4 regions of the Geobacillus sp. YHL genome follow, and region 3 is predicted to be linked to each of the others. Evidence: riboswitches for the same ligand, from Rfam matches in the RefSeq annotation. Region 3 holds a riboswitch; each other region holds the start of a gene.
What was found. Region 3 has a riboswitch for S-adenosylmethionine ahead of mtnW (2,3-diketo-5-methylthiopentyl-1-phosphate enolase). Riboswitches for the same ligand answer to the same signal wherever they lie in the genome.
Positions count from the first base shown of each region.

Region 1: another riboswitch for S-adenosylmethionine. It lies ahead of JCR24_RS05810 (methionine biosynthesis PLP-dependent protein); the one in region 3 lies ahead of mtnW (2,3-diketo-5-methylthiopentyl-1-phosphate enolase).
Region 2: another riboswitch for S-adenosylmethionine. It lies ahead of JCR24_RS07420 (hypothetical protein); the one in region 3 lies ahead of mtnW (2,3-diketo-5-methylthiopentyl-1-phosphate enolase).
Region 4: another riboswitch for S-adenosylmethionine. It lies ahead of JCR24_RS10045 (phosphoadenylyl-sulfate reductase); the one in region 3 lies ahead of mtnW (2,3-diketo-5-methylthiopentyl-1-phosphate enolase).

Region 1 covers NZ_JAEIGB010000003.1:271,107-273,305, forward strand. Annotated here, with positions in the region: gene JCR24_RS05805 (alpha/beta hydrolase) at 1-466, opposite strand, end outside; SAM riboswitch class I at 653-763, shown strand; gene JCR24_RS05810 (methionine biosynthesis PLP-dependent protein) at 965-2,068, shown strand; gene metC (cystathionine beta-lyase) at 2,072-2,199, shown strand, end outside.
Region 2 covers NZ_JAEIGB010000005.1:133,539-135,737, forward strand. Annotated here, with positions in the region: gene opp4A (oligopeptide ABC transporter substrate-binding protein) at 1-1,084, shown strand, start outside; SAM riboswitch class I at 1,135-1,239, shown strand; gene JCR24_RS07420 (hypothetical protein) at 1,324-1,647, shown strand; gene JCR24_RS07425 (VOC family protein) at 1,664-2,047, shown strand.
Region 3 covers NZ_JAEIGB010000018.1:51,557-53,755, reverse strand. Annotated here, with positions in the region: gene mtnW (2,3-diketo-5-methylthiopentyl-1-phosphate enolase) at 1-1,202, opposite strand, end outside; SAM riboswitch class I at 1,274-1,382, opposite strand; gene JCR24_RS13725 (pyridoxal phosphate-dependent aminotransferase) at 1,467-2,199, opposite strand, start outside.
Region 4 covers NZ_JAEIGB010000009.1:60,497-62,695, reverse strand. Annotated here, with positions in the region: gene JCR24_RS10055 (low molecular weight protein-tyrosine-phosphatase) at 1-64, opposite strand, end outside; gene JCR24_RS10050 (DUF1128 domain-containing protein) at 414-638, shown strand; SAM riboswitch class I at 768-872, shown strand; gene JCR24_RS10045 (phosphoadenylyl-sulfate reductase) at 998-1,705, shown strand; gene sat (sulfate adenylyltransferase) at 1,980-2,199, shown strand, end outside.

The DNA.
Region 1 (2,199 bases), on a different contig from region 3:
TATAGGGGGACTGCATGGCGATTTTCCCAAATGTATGCGGATACAACAACCCGGCTAGAAGCGACACCGTTCCGCCGAGCGAATCGCCGATCAGCGCCCGGCCTTTGCCCATTTGGTATGTCGGCAGTTCGCGGTCCAAAAACGGGACGAGCTCATGGGCTAAAAAACGAAGGTATGCTTCGTGCTTTCGTCCTTCCGGGTGGTATTTCTCGTAGCGGTCGTTGACGTTCCGATACGGGATGCCGACGACGATCGTCCGGTCGATTGTTCCTTCTTCCATCAGCGTTTCGATGACGGTTTTCATTTTTCCATACATAAAATAATCTTTGCCGTCTTGCGCGATTAATAAAGAATATTTGTAAAGCGGCGAAAAATTGCTTGGCAAGTAGATGAGCAGTTCGATTTCTTCTTGCAGCTCTCCGCTGTACAACTTGCAGTCGCGCATCGTTCCTGTTGCTGTCGCCATGACCATCCTCCATGAAAGCGTAAGTTCATCTGTTATTGTAACATATTTGCGCCCAAAGATGTTAATGAAGGGCTCGAATTTTTCGCGAATTTGCCGAATCGCACCGCTGACAAAAAAATGGCTTGCAAAAACGTGGGGAATGCGTTACATTTTTATTAAATTTAAAAAAATTGAATACGCGTCCCATTCTTATCAAGAGAAGCGGAGGGAACTGGCCCAATGAAGCTTCAGCAACCAGCCGCCCGACGGCCAGGTGCTAAATCCAGCGAATTGAGCATTCAATTCGGCAGATAAGAAGAAGCATGACCCCATGTGTATGGAAAAGTCTTCTTCTTAGAAGACTTTTTTTATTTATTCAAGCGGCCGCTTCCATCAACCGCGAGGCGGTTTCGGACGAAGGCGCTTGGCCGCTGCCCAACGGACAGTGGTGCTTCGTTGGGCATTAAGTGGTCGGCCGTTGATCCATGATGGAATTTTCAGCAGAAGGAGAGAGATGAGATGGAGAAACTGGAGACGTTGTTAGCGCAAATTGGCAACCGGAGCGAAACGGTGACGGGGACGGTCAACCCGCCGGTTTATTTTTCCACCGCCTACCGCCATGCCGGCATCGGAGAGTCGACTGGGTTTGACTACATCCGCACCGGCAACCCGACGCGCAAAATCGTCGAAGAAGCAATCGCGAGACTGGAAGGCGGCGACCAAGGCTATGCGTTCAGCTCCGGCATGGCCGCCATTCAGACGGTGCTCGCCTTGTTTGAGAGCGGAGATGAGTTTCTCGTATCGGCCGACCTTTACGGCGGCACGTACCGCCTGTTTGAGCGCGGCTGGCGCAAGTACGGTCTTGGGTTTCATTACGTTGACTTTGCTGACCTCGATGCAGTGGAAGAAACCATAACGGAAAAAACGAAAGCCATCTTTTTGGAAACGCCGACGAACCCATTGATGCAGGAGGCGGATATTTCGGCGGTCGCCAAGCTCGCCAAACGGCATGGGCTGCTGCTGATCGTCGATAACACGTTTTACACGCCGGTGCTCCAACGCCCAATCGAACAAGGAGCGGATATTGTCATCCACAGCGCGACGAAATATTTAGGCGGCCATAACGATGTGCTGGCCGGCCTTGTCGTCGCCAAGGGCGAGGAGCTCTGTCAACGCCTGGCCGAGTATCAGAACGCCATCGGCGCGGTTTTGTCGCCGTTTGATTCGTGGCTGTTGATTCGCGGGATGAAAACGCTGGCGCTAAGGATGCGCCAGCATGAAGAAAACGCCAAGCGCATCAGCGCCTTTTTGCGCGAACATGAAGATGTTACAGACGTCTTATATCCAGGAAGAGGCGGGATGCTGTCGTTCCGGATTGCCGATGAAAAGTGGGTGAACGGGTTTTTAAAAAGCTTGAGCCTCATTACGTTCGCGGAAAGCCTGGGCGGAGTCGAAAGCTTTATTACGTACCCAGCGACGCAGACGCATGCGGACATTCCTGAGGAAATCCGCATCCAAAACGGTATTTGCAACCGGCTGCTCCGTTTCTCGGTCGGCATTGAGCACGCTGACGATTTGATCGCCGACTTGGCGCAGGCATTGAAAAACATGAAAGAGGTGTAAGCGATGGAACAGGAATGGTCGTTTTCGACGAAACTGCTCCATAACGAATGGAAAGTCGACCGCGCAACCGGGGCGGTGAGCGTGCCGATCCAGCACGCCTCCACGTTCCATCAGTTCGATTTCGATTCATT
Region 2 (2,199 bases), on a different contig from region 3:
GAAAAACCCGATCGGGTTCGGTCCGTTTAAAGTGAAGAAAATCGTTCCGGGCGAGTCGGTAGAGTTTGTTCGCAATGATGACTACTGGGCTGGCAAACCGAACTTGGAAGGCGTCATTTTGAAAGTCGTCAGCCCGCAAGTCGTCCTGCAAGCGCTGAAAAAAGGCGAAATTGACGTCGCTGAGTTCCCGACTGACCAATATTTGAACGCGAAAGGGACGAAAAACATTCAGTTTATCGGTAGAGTGGATTTGGCGTACAACTATATCGGCTTTAAACTCGGCCATTGGGATGCGAAAAAGCAGGAAAACGTAATGGACAATCCGAAATTCCAAAACAAAAAACTGCGCCAAGCGATGGCGTATGCCATCAACAACCAAGAGGTGGCCGACCGCCTGTATCATGGTTTGCGCTTCCCGGCGAACACGCTCATTCCGCCGTCGTTCCCGGGCTATCATGACAGTTCCATCAAAGGGTATACGTACAATCCGGAAAAAGCGAAACAATTGCTGGATGAAGCGGGATATAAAGATGTGGATGGCGATGGCCTCCGCGAAGATCCAAACGGCAAAAAATTCAAGGTCAACTTCTTGGCGATGAGCGGTGGGGACATCGCTGAACCGCTGGCCAAATTTTATATGCAATGCTGGAAAGATGTGGGCCTCGATGTTCAGCTTGTAGACGGACGCTTGGCGGAGTTCAACTCCTTCTACGATATGGTCGAAAAAGACGATCCGAAAGTGGATGTCTACGCCGCCGCTTGGGGAACTGGAACGGACGTCGACCCGTACGGATTGTACGGCCGCAACGTCATGTTCAACTACTCGCGCTGGGTGAATGAGAAAAACGATGAACTGTTGGAAAAAGGCCATTCCGAACAGGCGTTTGACAAAGAATATCGTCGGAAAATTTACAGTGAATGGCAAAAGCTGATGAACGAAGAAGTGCCGGTCATCCCGACGTTGTATCGTTCGGCCATTTATGCCGTCAACAACCGCGTCGCCAACTTCACGGTCGATCCGGGCTCGAAACTGACGTGGAAAGATGTCGGCGTCACGTCCGAGCAACCGGAAGTCGAACAATGACGGTTGTTGCCTTTGATGATGTATGATAAGATAGAAGATAAATTGCATACGTCTTATCAAGAGTGGGCGAGAGAACGGGCTTGATGACCCCACAGCAACCTGCCGCAGGCAAGGTGCTAACACCCGCAAAGCGGTTTCGCTTTGGATGATAAGAACGGCTCATGGCCCCTTTCGCATCATTCCGAGGCGAAAGGGGTTTTTGTCGATAGGGGGTGAAGGGGGAAATAGTGAAGAGGGACATGTCGATCCGAGCTTGCATGGCCGCTCATCTCCGTGCCGCTGCGTTCGCCGTTCATGTCATGCGCTGCGTGCAGGCGGAGCTCATCCGGTTTGACTCTAAGGCGGCGGTGCATGTCGACCGTGGGGACGGATACGTTCATTTGTATGGGGAAGCGCAAGGAACAGCCTTTTCGTTGTTGTTGACCAACAGTGAGGCGGACGAATGGAAGGCGGACGGACCGTACGCCCTTGACCGCTACATATGGACAGAGCTTGGGAAAAAAGGGATTTTCCCGATGCAGATGACGCCGTATTTACAAGCAGTATGGTTAACTGAGTCATAGAAAGGAAGAGGGACGAATGGCAGTCAAAAAATTTGAACATGTCGGCATTCAAGTGAAAGACATCGAGGCATCGAAAGAGTTTTATCAAAATGTTGTCGGCTTGGAGCTGCTCGACGAAATGATTCATACGAACGGCACGATGAAATTGGCGTTTTTAGGGATTGGCGGCTCGATCATTGTCGAGCTGATCGAAGGATACAATCCGGATTTGCCGACGGAAGGAAAAGTGCACCATGTGGCGTTTACGGTGGAAGACATTGAGCAGGAGAAAGAACGGCTTCAGTCGCTGGGTGTGCCGCTTGTGTGGGAAGAAATAACGACACTTCCGAACGGGGCAAAATATTTGTTCTTCCTCGGGCCCGACGGCGAATGGATCGAGTTTTACGAGCCTGCTCGATAAATGGCGTCACGCTAGGCGGCCAGCTGTTTGGGCCGCCTATGAATTTGCCGTCTGGCGATTGGCGCTTCGTTCCATTTTTCTTCGTATGGCCTTGCCTGCCGCTAGACAACAACCGTCCATGTAGGAGTCGTCGTCTTCTCGATTCAATGGTA
Region 3 (2,199 bases):
TTTTGCAGCGCTTCGTTTTCTGCAGCCGCCTCACGAAGCGGACGGCCGGCCAACACCGCGTCGATCGCCGCGCGAAACGCCCGGCCGCCCCCGATCGCCCCGTCCGGATGGCCGTGAATGCCGCCGCCGGCGTTGACGATGGTGTCAAGGCCGAAATCGCGGATGATGAGCGGCACCAATCCCGGGTGAATGCCGGCCGACGGCACCGGAAACGCCCGGGCAAACGGCTCTTGGTCGTCGGTGAGCGCCCTTGCGATGCCAAGCGCCTGCTCACGCTCCAAGGCCACGCTGCCATACGGCGACGGGAACAGGACAAAGTCGGCGCCGGCGAGCCGCAAAAGCTTTCCAAGCCAAAGCGAAGGCGCCACCCCATAAAATTCGGACGTCGTAACAGCGCCGCTGAACGCCGGGTGAGCCATAATCGGCACCGCAATCTCCTCATCCTCGCGCAACGCCTGCAACACGTCAAGCCCATAAGCGAAGACGTTAAACAACAGCACATCAGCGCCAAGCTCGGCGGCTCGTTTCGCTTTGTCCTTTAACGCAAACGTTTTGCCGGTCAAGTTGACGGCATACAACGTCCGCTTGCCCGTTTGTTCGTACACTTCCTGAAGCGCCGCCTTGCCCTCGGTGATCCGCTTTTCAAACGGAAGAAGTTCGCTGTCAAACAAAATTTCATCGTCTTTGACCAGGTCAACGCCGCCGAGCGCCTGTTTTTTCAATTCCGACGTCAAGTACGCCAAATCGCGGCCGATCATGCCTTTAAAAATGCTCATCAACAGTGGGCGGTTATGCACCCCGACTCGGTCGCGAATGCCGTCGATGCCAAAGCGCGGCCCAGGAAACTGTCGCTTCCATTCATCCGGAAACTCTAAATCAAGCAGCCGCACTTCACCGTCGAGCGACAGCTTGCCGAACGTCGTGACCAACAATGCCGGCAAATCGGCGCTGAAGTTGACTGTCGGGTAGGCGATTTTGACGATCGCCCGCTTCAGCCGCTTGCCGAAATAGGCGTTTACCCGCTCGCTTTCGCCAAGCTCTTCAATAGCGACGACTTCCCCTTTATGTTTGCGAAGCTGCTCCTGCTCCAACGCCGGCAAGTCGGTCCACGTGCCGATCGTCAAGCCGAGCGCGATCCCTTCCGCCTTTTTCCGAATGTCTGTTTCATCATGAAGCAAATACGTTGCCATCACTGCACTCATCGTTCATCCCTCTCAATCTCGAAATAAAAACGCCTCTTCATAAGAAGAGGCGTCACTCATCCATGGCGCTCTTCTTATCTCTCAGCGTTTCCGCTGCAAGAATTAGCACCGTGCTTGGCGCGCGCCAAGCCGGTTGCCGGGCTTCATTGGGCTCGTCCCTCCGCCTGCTCTTGATAAGAAAGCCTGCTCGTTTATGCACTTATCAAACAATTGGCAAATTTACTTTGAATTATGACATCGCCGATTGGCGTTGTCAATCATTTTTCAAAAATTTTTTTCGAACAATCCAAGGCGGCCGATCCGCTCCGCTGCTTCGCGAAGCCGCGCTTCATCGGTCAAGAGGCCGACGCGCACATACCCTTCGCCGTGCTCGCCGAACCCGATGCCTGGGGCGACGGCGACATGCGCCCGCTCAAGCAGCATGTCGGCAAACTCAGCGGATGATATGCCTTTTGGCAGCGGAAGCCAGGCGAAAAACGACCCGGATGGCGCCTGCACCTCCCAGCCGGCCTCGCAGAGCGCAGCGATGAACGCATTGCGGCGCGCCTCATACAATGCGACCAGCTCCGTGACACAATCTTGCGGACCAAGGAGCGCCGCGGCGGCCGCTTCCTGGATGGCGCCGAACAAGCTGACATACAAATGATCCTGCAAAAGCTCAAGCGCCCGAATGATCCGCTCGTTGCCGACGGCAAACGCCACACGCCAGCCGGCCATATTGTATGTTTTCGAAAACGTATAAATTTCGACGCCGACGTCTTTCGCCCCATCGACTTCCAGGAAGCTGACCGGTTTCCGGCCGTCAAAGCCGATCGCCCCATAAGCGAAATCGTGCACGACGGCAATGCCGTGCTTGGCGGCAAACGCCACCGTCTCCGCGAAAAATTCCTTTGTCGCCGTCGCGCCGGTCGGATTGTTCGGATAGTTTAAAAACATGAGCTTCGCTCGGTCGGCCACTGCCGCCGGAATGGCTTCATAGTCCGGCAAAAAACCGTTT
Region 4 (2,199 bases), on a different contig from region 3:
AGACCGCTTCCGCCATCGGCGAACGACAAATGTTTCCAAGACAAACAAACAGCACTTTAATCATCCAAACAGCCACCCCTCTCTCTATGTCCACGGTGCTTTCCACCGTTAGTTTTCCTTCATTTCTTTTCATCTAGCCCTTTTTGGCCCTAAAAGGACGGGGATGTCACGACAAAACAACTCCAGCGGGGGAGCGTGTGCGAATGGGCCAACAACTCTTGCGCGCGTTCACGACAACCATTTTGAAGAAAACGCGGTGTTTCACCAACCTTTTAGACTGGCACTATGCATGTGCACCTACATTTTACCACATCATCCGTTTTTCATCAGAAAAGCAAGCCATGCAATCTCTCCCCATTCTTCCTGCACCTATGGTACAATACATAGTAACTTGCCATGAAAGGAGTAAACGAATGGATTTATCAAAACGGTCGGCGGAAAACGTCGCCTACATGATCGAACAGTTGAAGCAAAAGTTGAAAGTGCTGAACTTGGATGCCATCAAGCCGTCCCATTTTTCCGAGGAATGGTACGATGAGTTGAGAGACATTTACGAGATGGTGATGAAACGCGAGACGTTCAGCCCAAGCGAAATGCAGGCGATTGTCGAAGAGCTCGGAAGCCTGCGCAAAAAATAACGCTCCCATCTGCTGCTAGGCAGGCAATGCAGCTGTTTCGTATAAAAACAATTCCTATCGAAAAACTATGATTGACATTATCGTCAATTGTGCTAAAATTTTAATCAATTAAATGACATGCGTTGCATACGTTGCTCGAGAGTGAGGGAGGAATGGGCTCAATGAACTCCGACAACCTGCCGCCTATAGCAAAGTGCCAATTCCAGCTAAAGAAGATCTTTAGTAAAATAAGGGGCACCCTTTCTCCCGCTCTTTCTGATTCATGCAAGGAAGGATTTTCGCCGCCGAATTGCCGTTTGGCCGCTATATATCCGACTAATTACGTGGATTTTCTTTGATTTTGTGAGGAGGAGAAACCGATGCTCACGTATGATCAGTGGGAAAAGGCGGAAAAACCGTCTTTTCCGTCCGATAATGAAACAAAAGGGGCGCTTGACGTCCTGGCCTGGGCGTATCGCGAATACGGCGATGAGATCGTATACGCGTGCAGCTTCGGCATCGAGGGGATTGTGCTGATTGATCTCATCTCCCAAGTCAAACCGGACGCCGAAATCGTCTTTTTGGATACCGGCCTGCATTTTCCAGAGACGTACGATACGATCGCGAAAGTGAAAGAAAAATATCCGTCGCTTCGCATCGTGATGAAGCAGCCGCGCTTGACGTTGGAAGAACAGAAGGCGCAGTTTGGCGACGAGTTATGGAAACGCGACCCGAACAAATGCTGTGAGCTGCGCAAAGTCATTCCGCTGCGCGAGGTGCTGACCGGGGTGACGGCGTGGATTTCCGGCTTGCGCCGCGAGCAATCGCCGACGCGGCGGCATGTCGAGTACATTAACAAAGACGACAAGTTCCGTTCGATTAAAGTTTGTCCGCTCATTCACTGGACGTGGAAAGACGTTTGGAATTACGTGTATAAACACGGCCTTCCGTACAACGTGCTCCACGACCGCGGCTACCCGAGCATCGGTTGCGCCCCGTGCACCGCTCCGGCTACAGATCCGAACGACTTGCGCTCCGGGCGCTGGGCTGGCCAAGGAAAGACGGAATGCGGTCTCCATCTCGCCTAAGGAGAGAACATTGACATGCTCCTTGCCATTGCTTTGATCGCATCCTTTTTCTTCGCCATGAACATCGGGGCAAGCGGCGCGGCGGCCTCGATAGGCGTCGCTGATGAATCGGACGCCATTCCGAATCGTCAAGCTGCTGTTTGACAGCGACGTCTATACGGTCATCGCCATCTTGAGCGTCTGCTTGGCGTCATTAGCCTAAAAAAAAGAGCGCTTGCCTCATGAACATGGCAGCGGCATTTCACAACATCTATCAATCTAGGAGGTTATGAACATGAGCGTAAGCATCCCGCATGGCGGCACATTGATCAATCGTTGGAATCCGGACTATCCGCTTGATGAGGCGACCAAAACGATCGAGCTCTCCAAAGCCGAACTGAGCGACTTGGAGCTGATCGGAACGGGCGCCTACAGCCCCCTCACTGGTTTTTTAACGAAAACGGATTACGACGCGGTTGTTGAAACCATGCGTCTTTCTGACGGCACCGTCTGGA